2 regions of the Micromonospora sp. B006 genome follow, and region 2 is predicted to be linked to the other one. Evidence: riboswitches for the same ligand, from Rfam matches in the RefSeq annotation. Region 2 holds a riboswitch; the other holds the start of a gene.
The links. Region 2 has a riboswitch for thiamine pyrophosphate ahead of MicB006_RS19125 (ECF transporter S component). Riboswitches for the same ligand answer to the same signal wherever they lie in the genome.
Positions count from the first base shown of each region.

Region 1: another riboswitch for thiamine pyrophosphate. It lies ahead of thiE (thiamine phosphate synthase); the one in region 2 lies ahead of MicB006_RS19125 (ECF transporter S component).

Region 1 covers NZ_CP030865.1:4,981,898-4,986,304, reverse strand. Annotated here, with positions in the region: gene MicB006_RS22340 (aldo/keto reductase) at 1-913, shown strand, start outside; gene MicB006_RS22335 (DUF559 domain-containing protein) at 1,544-2,455, opposite strand; TPP riboswitch at 2,575-2,686, shown strand; gene thiE (thiamine phosphate synthase) at 2,681-3,307, shown strand; gene thiO (glycine oxidase ThiO) at 3,301-4,407, shown strand, end outside.
Region 2 covers NZ_CP030865.1:4,280,861-4,285,267, forward strand. Annotated here, with positions in the region: gene MicB006_RS19115 (sugar isomerase domain-containing protein) at 1-712, opposite strand, end outside; gene MicB006_RS19120 (alpha/beta fold hydrolase) at 709-1,545, opposite strand; TPP riboswitch at 1,622-1,728, shown strand; gene MicB006_RS19125 (ECF transporter S component) at 1,804-2,394, shown strand; gene MicB006_RS19130 (ABC transporter ATP-binding protein) at 2,506-3,939, shown strand; gene MicB006_RS19135 (energy-coupling factor transporter transmembrane protein EcfT) at 3,936-4,407, shown strand, end outside.

The DNA.
Region 1 (4,407 bases), 700 kb from region 2:
CGTGGTGTCCGTGGTCGGCATCGGCTGCAACAACTTCGGCCGCAAACTCGACATCGACGGCACCCGGGCGGTGGTGGACGCCGCCCTCGACGCCGGGGTCAACTTCTTCGACACCGCCGACATCTACGGCGAGCCGCAGGGCGCCTCCGAGGAACTGCTCGGCCAGGCGCTCAAGGGCCGCCGCGACGACGTGGTGGTGGCCACCAAGTTCGGCATGGACATGCACGGCGCGAACGGGCCGGACCACGACGCCCGGGGCGCCCGCCGCTACATCGCCCGCGCCGTCGAGGCGTCGCTGCGCCGGCTCGGCACCGACCACATCGACCTCTACCAGATGCACGAGCCCGACCCGGGCACCCCGATCGACGAGACGCTCGCCGCACTCGACGACCTGGTGACCGCCGGCAAGGTCCGCTACCTCGGCAACTCCAACTTCGCCGGCTGGCAGATCGCCGACGCCGACTGGACCGCGTCGTCGCAGGGGCGTACCCGGTTCATCTCCGCGCAGAACCACTACTCGCTGGTGGAGCGCGGGGTGGAGGACGAGGTGATCCCGGCCTGCGAGCGGTTCGGCCTCGGCATGCTGCCGTTCTTCCCGCTCGCCAACGGGCTGCTCACCGGCAAGTACAAGCGGGGCGAGGCGCCCCCGTCCGGCAGCCGCCTGGCCGGTGGCGGCCGGTACGCCGAGCGGCTGGCCGCCGCGCGCTGGGACGTCATCGAGGCGATCGAGGCGTACGCGGCCGAGCGCGGGATCAGCATGCTCCAGGTGGCCATCGGTGGGCTGGCGGCGCGTCCCGCCGTGACATCGGTGATCGCCGGCGCGACCACCCCCGACCAGGTGAAGGCCAACGCCGAAGCCGGGACGTGGCAGCCGTCCGACGAGGACCTGGACGCTCTGGACGCCATCCTCTGACTGCCCCTGCCGGTATCGACGCGCCCGCTCGCGCGCGCGTTGGGTCCGCTCGCGCGTCGGGCCGCGCCTTGGGTCCGCTCGCGCGTTCGGTCCGCCCGTGTTCCGTCCGTCCGCGCGTCGGGGGGTGCGCCCGCTCGTCGGCGTGCGAGCGTCGGGGCTTGTCCGCTTGCGCGTTGGGCCCGCTCGCGGTTGGTCCGCCCGTGTTCGGTCCGTCCGCGCGTCGGGGGGTGCGCCCGCTCGTCGGCGTGCGAGCGTCGGGGCTTGCCCGCTCGCGCGTTGGGCCCGCTCGCGGTTGGTCCGCCCGTGTTCGGTCCGCTTGCGCGTCGGGGAGGCGCCCGCTCGTCAGCGTGCGAGCGTCAGGGCTTGCCCCGAGCGGCGGCGTGCGCCCACCGGGGCCCGCTCGCGCGGAGGCACCCATGGCGTTCCGCCCCGAGGCAGCGCTCACGATGGGTGGAACGGTATGGGTGCCAAAAGGGCCTTGAGACACCCATGGCGTTCCACTCGCGGCTGGATCTAGCGGCGGGTGGAACGCCATAGGTGTCTGCGGGCGGCCTTCTGACGCCCGTGGTGTCTCGGGCGGCCCGGCAGCGGGTGGCGGTCCGGAGGGCGCGGCGGGCTGCGGGCTGCGGATCAGTGGTTTGCTGCGGTGGCACGACGTTCTGCCAGGGCCTGGCGTACCAGGGCGACAGTGGCGTCGGGCCGGCGTAGCACGTCGTCGGCGGTGAACCGGAGTACGAGCCACCCGGCCGCGCGCAGCGCGTTCAGGCGCGCCACGTCCCGCCGGAAGTGAGCCCGCTCGCGGTGGTGGTCGCCGTCGTACTCGACCGCGAGGCGGAGTGCCGGCCAGGCCAGGTCCACCCGGGCCACGAAGCGTCCGCCGGCGCGTACCTCGTGCTGGGCGGTGAGCGGGCCGAGACCGGCGTCGAGGAGGAGCAGCCGCAGTCGTGTCTCCATCGGGGACTCACTCAAGGGCTCGGCCAGCGCCAGCACCTCGCGCAACAGCGGAGCGCCCGGCCAGCCCGGCCGGTCGGCGGCGTACGCCCGCAGGGCGGGCAGCTTCACGACCCGGCGACGCAGCAGCACGTCGACGGCGACCAACGCCTCGGCGAGTGAACCCTGTCGACCCAGGTCGAACGCGGTACGCAGCGGGGTGGTGACCGGCAGCCCGCCGACGAGGGTGCGGTCCCGATCCGGCAGCGGCGACCGGACCAACCGCAACCGTGGGTGCGGTCGCAGTCGAGCGGCAGTCGGCAGCAGCACGGTGACCGGCGCGTCGCGGGTGAGCACGTCGGCGCCGAACAGCCATGCGGCGCTGCGCCCCGCCAGCACGCCACCCGGTGGCAGGCGCAACGCCACCGCCTCGCACCACATCCGGTGGTCGTCGGCGCGGTATCCGTCCCGGTGCACGTACACGTCCGGCAGCAGGCGGATCCACGTCGGCCCGCGCAGCATCGTCCAGGTGAGCAGCCCTTCGGAGACGGCGTGGCCGCCGCGGAACGGCAGGATCGCAAGGCGGCGCGGAACGCGAGCGGGAACGGACATCCGGGCAGCGTGTCGTGACGGGACGGTCACCGGCTGTCCCGGAACGGAAGGTGAACGGTTTCCTGGGAAAAACCTCACCCGGGCTTCCGTACGGGCGGGAGGCGTCGTACGGTAGGCCGCAAGTGACCCACGGGAGCCCGGTGCGGACCGGGCTGAGAGGGGGGCTGGAAGCCCCCGACCGTCGAACCTGATCCGGGTAATGCCGGCGCAGGGAGGAGCGTTGCCGTGCTGTCCCTGGGACGACTGCATCTCATCACCGACACCCGGCCGGGGCGTGACCCGCTCGCGGTGCTGCGTGCCGCCCTGCCGGTGGCCGGCGCCGAACTCGTCGTGCAGGTGCGCGTCGAGGACGACGCGACCGACCGGGAGGCGTACGAGCTGGCCCGGCTGGTGGTCGACGCCTGCCGGCCGTACGGGGCGCGGTGCCTGGTGAACGATCGGCTGCACGTGGCGCTCGCGGTGGGCGCCGCCGGTGGCCACGTCGGCGCGGACGATCTGCCGGTGGCTGCCGCGCGCCGGGTGCTCGGCCCGGACGCCGTGCTCGGCGCGACCGCCCGGGAACCGGTGGGCGCCCGTGCCGCTGTGGACGCCGGCGCCGGCTACCTGGGTGTGGGGCCGTGTCATGTCACGACCACCAAGTCCGGCCTGCCGGAACCGATCGGCCCCGAGGGGATACGCGCGGTCGCCGAGGCGGTGACCGTGCCGGTGATCGCGATCGGCGGGGTGACCGCCGCGAGCGTGCCGGAGCTGCGGGCCGCCGGGGCGTACGGGGTGGCCGTGGTGGGGGCGCTGAGCGGCTCAGCCGATCCTGCGCACGCCACCGCCGAGCTGATGCGGGCGCTGACGTGTTAAGAGGGGGCCCTTCCTCTACCGGAGGCGTTAACAGGGGGCCCTTCCTTACCCCCGTGGCGGTGGTGGGGGGCGGGCCGGTGGGGTGGGCGATCGCGTGGCGGTGCGCGCAGCGCGGACTGCGCGTGGTGGTGCACGACGACTGGCCCGGGTCGGGTGCTTCGTCGGTGGCCGCCGGGATGCTGTCGCCGGTCGCCGAGGCGTACTTCGGTGAGCGCGAGCTGACCGGGCTGCTCGTCGACTCGGCCGCCCGCTGGCCCGGCTTCGCCGCCGAGCTGGCCGAGGCGAGCGGCGTCGACATCGGGTACCGCACCGAGGGCACGCTCGTCGTCGGGCTCACCGCCGACGACCTGGCCGAGGCGGGGCGGCTGTGGTCGTACCAACAGGGGTTGGGACTGCCGATCACGCCGCTGCGTCCCTCGGAGCTGCGCGACCGCGAACCGGCGCTGGCGCCGCGTGTGCGCGGCGGCGCGGTGGCCCCCGGCGACCACCAGGTCGACCCGCGCCGGCTGGTCGCCGCGCTGCGCACGGCCGCGGAACGAGCCGGTGTGGAGCTGCGCCCGGCCCGCGTCGGCGGGCTGTCCGAGGTGGACGCCCGCGTCACAGTGGTCGCGGCCGGCTGCGGCGCGGCGGAGCTGACCGGCCTGCCGGTCCGCCCGGTGAAGGGCCAGGTGTTGCGGCTGCGCGCGCCGGGTGGCGGCCCGCCGGGCTTCCGGCACGTGATCCGGGGGTACGCGGACAGCGAGTCGGTCTACCTGGTGCCCCGGGACAGCGGTGAGGTCGTCGTCGGGGCGACAGTCGAGGAGCGCGCGGACACCGATGTCACCGCCGGTGGTGTGCTGACGCTGCTGCGCGCCGCGGTGGAGCTGGTGCCGGAACTCGTCGAGTACGAGCTGGCCGAGGCCGTCGCCGGGTTGCGCCCCGGTACGCCGGACAATGCGCCGATCATCGGGCCGCTGCCCGGACGGCCGGGCGTGCTCGCCGCGACCGGGCACCACCGGCACGGCATCGTGCTCACCCCGGTCACCGCCGACCTGGTCACCGAGCTGATCGTCACCGGCGAGCCGGATCCCGCGCTCGCCCCCTTCACCCCGGACCGCTTC
Region 2 (4,407 bases):
CCAGCTCGGCGTTGTGCTCGTCGCCGCCGGTGATGTTCGCGGACAGGTAGACCGGCGGACGCTCCCCCGCGGCGACCAGCCGGGCCACCACCTCGGCGACGATCTGCTGGGCCAGCAGCGCCGCGGTGATCGACGAGACCGCGCCCACCGCGCCGCCGCCCGGCAGCGGCAGCGTCGCGTCTCCGTACGGGGCGCCGTTGTCCAGCACCACGTCCGCGAAGTCGGCGAGCTTGCGGCCGGACGGGTGCCGCGAGGTCATCCGGCCCGAGTGCTGCGCCGAGGTGATCGCCACCAGCCCGTGCCCGCGTTCCTTCACGATGGACGCGAACTCGACCATCGCGCCGTTCACGCCTGAGTTCGAGGCGAGCACGAACACGTCCTGCGGGCGGATCGGCGCCAGCTCGTAGAGGCGGTGCGCCACCGCCGGGTCGCGTTCCAGCTTCGGGCCGAGCACGTCGGCCGGGTCGCCGCCGACCAGCACCAGGTCCCGCAGCGCGATCCGGTTGGTGGGCACCAGCCCGCCGGCCCGCCCGGCGATCTCCATGGCCAGCGCCTCGGAGTGCCCGGTGCCGAACGCGTGCACCACACCGTCGGCGCGCAGCGCCGCCGCGATCAGGTCGGCCGCGTCGGCCACGTTCTGCCGCTGCTCGGCGGCGACCCGGCCGATCGTCTCCGTCACCACCGCCAGGTACGCCTCGGCGCTCACCGTCATGCCTCCTCCGTTCCTGCGCACCGGGCGAGGATCGCGTCGGCCAGCGGGCCGGGCGCCTCGTCCGGGATCCAGTGGGTGACACCGGGCAGCGTCACGAACCGGTAGTCACCGGTGACGTGCGCGGCGCACGCCTGCGCGGCGGTCCGGCCGATCGCCACGTCCTTGTCGCTCCACACGAACGTGGTCGGCACCCCGACCGGGGCGACCGCCTTCATGTCCGCCCCGGTCATCGCGCGGTACCAGTTCAGCGCCGCCGTCAACGCCCCCGGCTCGCGCATCGGCTCGGCGTACCGGGCCACCGCGCCGGCGTCGCCCACACCGCTGAGCAGCTTGCGCAGCGTGGCGGCGTTCAGCGCCAGCAGCACCCGCTCCGCCGTACCGGGCTTGCGGAACAACGCGATGTAGGCGGACTTCATCTTCTGCCGGGGGTCGGTGGCGAGCGCGTGGCCCATGGCGGCCGGGTGCGGCACCGACACCGCGGTCAACGTTTGCACCCGCTCCGGGTGCGCCGCCGCCAGGCCCCACGCGACGATCGCGCCCCAGTCGTGGCCGACCAGGTGCGCGCGGGTCACCCCGAGCGCGTCCAGCACGCCGGCCGCGTCGGCCACCAGCTCCGGAATCCGGTACGCCCCGACGTCCGCCGGCCGTGCCCCGGGCGAGTAGCCGCGCTGATCGAGCGCGTACGTGCGCAGCCCGGCGGCGTGCAGCGCGGGCGTGACCGCGTCCCACTCGCCGGAGTGCTGTGGGAAGCCGTGCAGCAGCAGGACCGGGTCACCGCCCTCGGGGCCGCCGGCGCGTACCTCGAACGTCAGTCCCCGCGCATCCACCAGCATGATCGCCACCATACCGACACTCGCCCTGCTGGGCCGGTGCCCGTGGTCGGTGCTAGCGTCTGCGACGAGACAACTTCACATCCGACAGGGGAGCGCACAGCGCTGAGAGTGCGGGCCGATGCCCGCAGACCCTCGAACCTGATCTGGGTAATGCCAGCGCAGGGAGTTCGGTCGACCTCCAGCCGCGTCGCCGTCCGGTGACCACCGGGCGCGGCGTGCGTCTTCTCCTGGTTCACCTCGACGAACTGGGAGCCAACCGTGAACCACACCGACAGCAATCGCTGGCGTACCGTCGACATCGTCGTCGCCTCGGTCATCGCCGTCGCCTTCGGCGTCGTCTTCTGGGCCTGGGGCCTGCTCTGGAGCGCCACCGACGCGGCGTTCGCGTTCTTCCCACCGGCGCAGGCAGTGCTCTACGGCGTGTGGCTGATCCCGGCGGTGCTCGCCGGCCTGATCATCCGCAAGCCGGGCGCCGCCCTGTACTGCGAGACGGTGGCCGCCATCATCTCCGCCCTGCTGGGCAGCCAGTGGGCGAGCATCGTGATCCTCCAGGGCCTGATGCAGGGCATCGGCGCCGAGCTGGCGTTCGCCGCGTTCCGGTACCGCTCGTTCCGCCTGCCGGTGGCGACGCTGGCCGGCGCGCTGACCGGCCTCGGCGCGGCGATCTTCGACTTCGTCTACTGGAACAAGGCGTACGACTTCGCCTCCTACCGCCTCCCGTACGCGCTGATCACGATCGTCAGCGCCACGATCGTCGCCGGTCTGGGCGCGCACGTCCTCACTCGCGCGCTGGCGAACACCGGCGTGCTGGACCGCTTCCCCGCCGGCCGCGACCGCGCCCTGGTCTAGCGCTCCCACCCACCCCCGCCCCGGTGATCAAGGAGTTTGCGTCCGCCGGGCACGGTTTTCCGGACGCGAACTCCTTGATCACGCAGGCTGGGCCGGGAGAGGGGGTGGGCGGTGAGCGGGGTGGTGCTGCGGGGGTTCGGGTGGCGGCACGGGGGACGGAAACGCTGGGCTCTGCGCGGGGTTGATCTGCGCGTGGAGAGCCGCGAGCGGGTGCTGCTGCTCGGGCCCTCCGGGGCCGGTAAGAGCACGCTGCTGGCCGCGCTGGCCGGCCTGCTGCCGGAGGACTCCGGCGAGCAGGAGGGCAGCGTCGAGATCGACGGGCTGGACCCGCGCAAGGCGCGGGAGCGCGTCGGCATCCTGTTCCAGGATCCGCAGACCCAGCTCGTCATGGCCCGCTCCGGTGACGACGTCGCGTTCGGGCTGGAGAACCGGGGCGTACCCGCCGGGGAGATCTGGCCCCGCGTCGACGAGGCGCTGCACCGGGTCGGCTTCCCGTACCCCCGGGACCGCCCGACCGCCGCGCTCAGCGGCGGCGAGCAGCAGCGGCTCGCCCTGGCCGGCACGCTCGCGCTGCGCCCCGGGCTGCTGCTGCTCGACGAGCCCACCGCCAACCTCGACCCGGCCGGCGCCGCCCTGATCCGCCGGGCCGTCGCGAACGCGCTCGACGCGGACACCACGATGATCCTGGTCGAGCACCGGGTCACCGAGGCGTTGCCGCTGGTCGACCGCGTGGTGGTGCTGGAACCGGGCGGCGGGGTGCGCGCCGACGGGCCGCCCGCTGCGGTCTTCGCCGCGCACGGCGACGCGCTGGCCGCCGCCGGGGTCTGGGTACCCGGCCACGTCGCGCCACCCCGGCACGCCACCACGCCGCCCGGCGACGTGCTGCTCACCGCCGAGCGGCTCGGGCTGCCACCCCGGCTGGCCCCCACCGACCTCCGGGTACGCGCCGGCGAGGCGCTCGCCGTCCTCGGCCCCAACGGGGCCGGCAAGTCCACGCTGGCGCTGCTCCTGGGCGGCCTGCTGCCACCCGGGGCGGGGACCGTCACCGCGTCGGCGGAGCTGGCGGGGCGGGACGCGCGCACTCCCCCGTACCGCTGGCGGGCCCCCGCGCTGGTGCGCCGGATCGGTTCGGTGTTCCAGGACCCGGAGCACCAGTTCGTCACCGCCACCGTCCGCGACGAGCTGGCGCTCGGGCCGCGCCGCACCGGTCAGCCCGAGACTGCGGTGACCGCCACCGTGGACGAGTTGCTGCACCGGCTGCGGCTGGACCGGCTGGCCGGCGCCAACCCGTACACCCTCTCGGGTGGCGAGGCGCGGCGGCTGAGCGTGGCGACGGCCCTGGCCACCGCGCCCCGCCTGCTGATCTGCGACGAGCCCACGTTCGGCCAGGACCGGCGCACCTGGCTGGAGCTGGTCGACCTGCTGGCCGAGCTGCGCGACGCCGGGCACGGCGTGGTCACGGTGACCCACGACGAGGACTTCGTCGTCGCGCTGGCCGACCGGACGCTCACCCTGGACCGTCCCGCCGCCGGGGCGTCCTCGTGATCAACCTCGAACCGGTCGCCGCGCCGGGCGCCCCGCTTGCACGACGCAACCCGGTGGCGAAACTGGCTGCCGCGATGGTCTTCACGCTGATCCTGGTGGCGACGCTCGATCCGGTGGCTCCGGCCGTCGCCATCGCCGTCGAACTCGCGGTGCTGCCGCTGTTCGGCGTCCGCTACCGGGTGCTGGCCCGCCGCGCCTGGCCGCTGCTCGCCGGTGCCGTCGGCATCCTGGTCACGCTGGTGCTCTTCGCCGCCGACCGTTCCGGCCCGGTACTGCTCCAGGCCGGTCCGGTGCTGGTCACCGAAGGTGTGCTCGTCACGGCGCTGGGTCTGGTGCTCCGGATGCTGGCCGTGGCGCTGCCCGGCATCGTCGTGTTCGCCACCACCGACCCGACCGACCTGGCCGACGCGCTGATCCAGAACGCGAAGGCGCCCGCCCGGTTCGCCATCGGGGCGCTGGCCGCGTTCC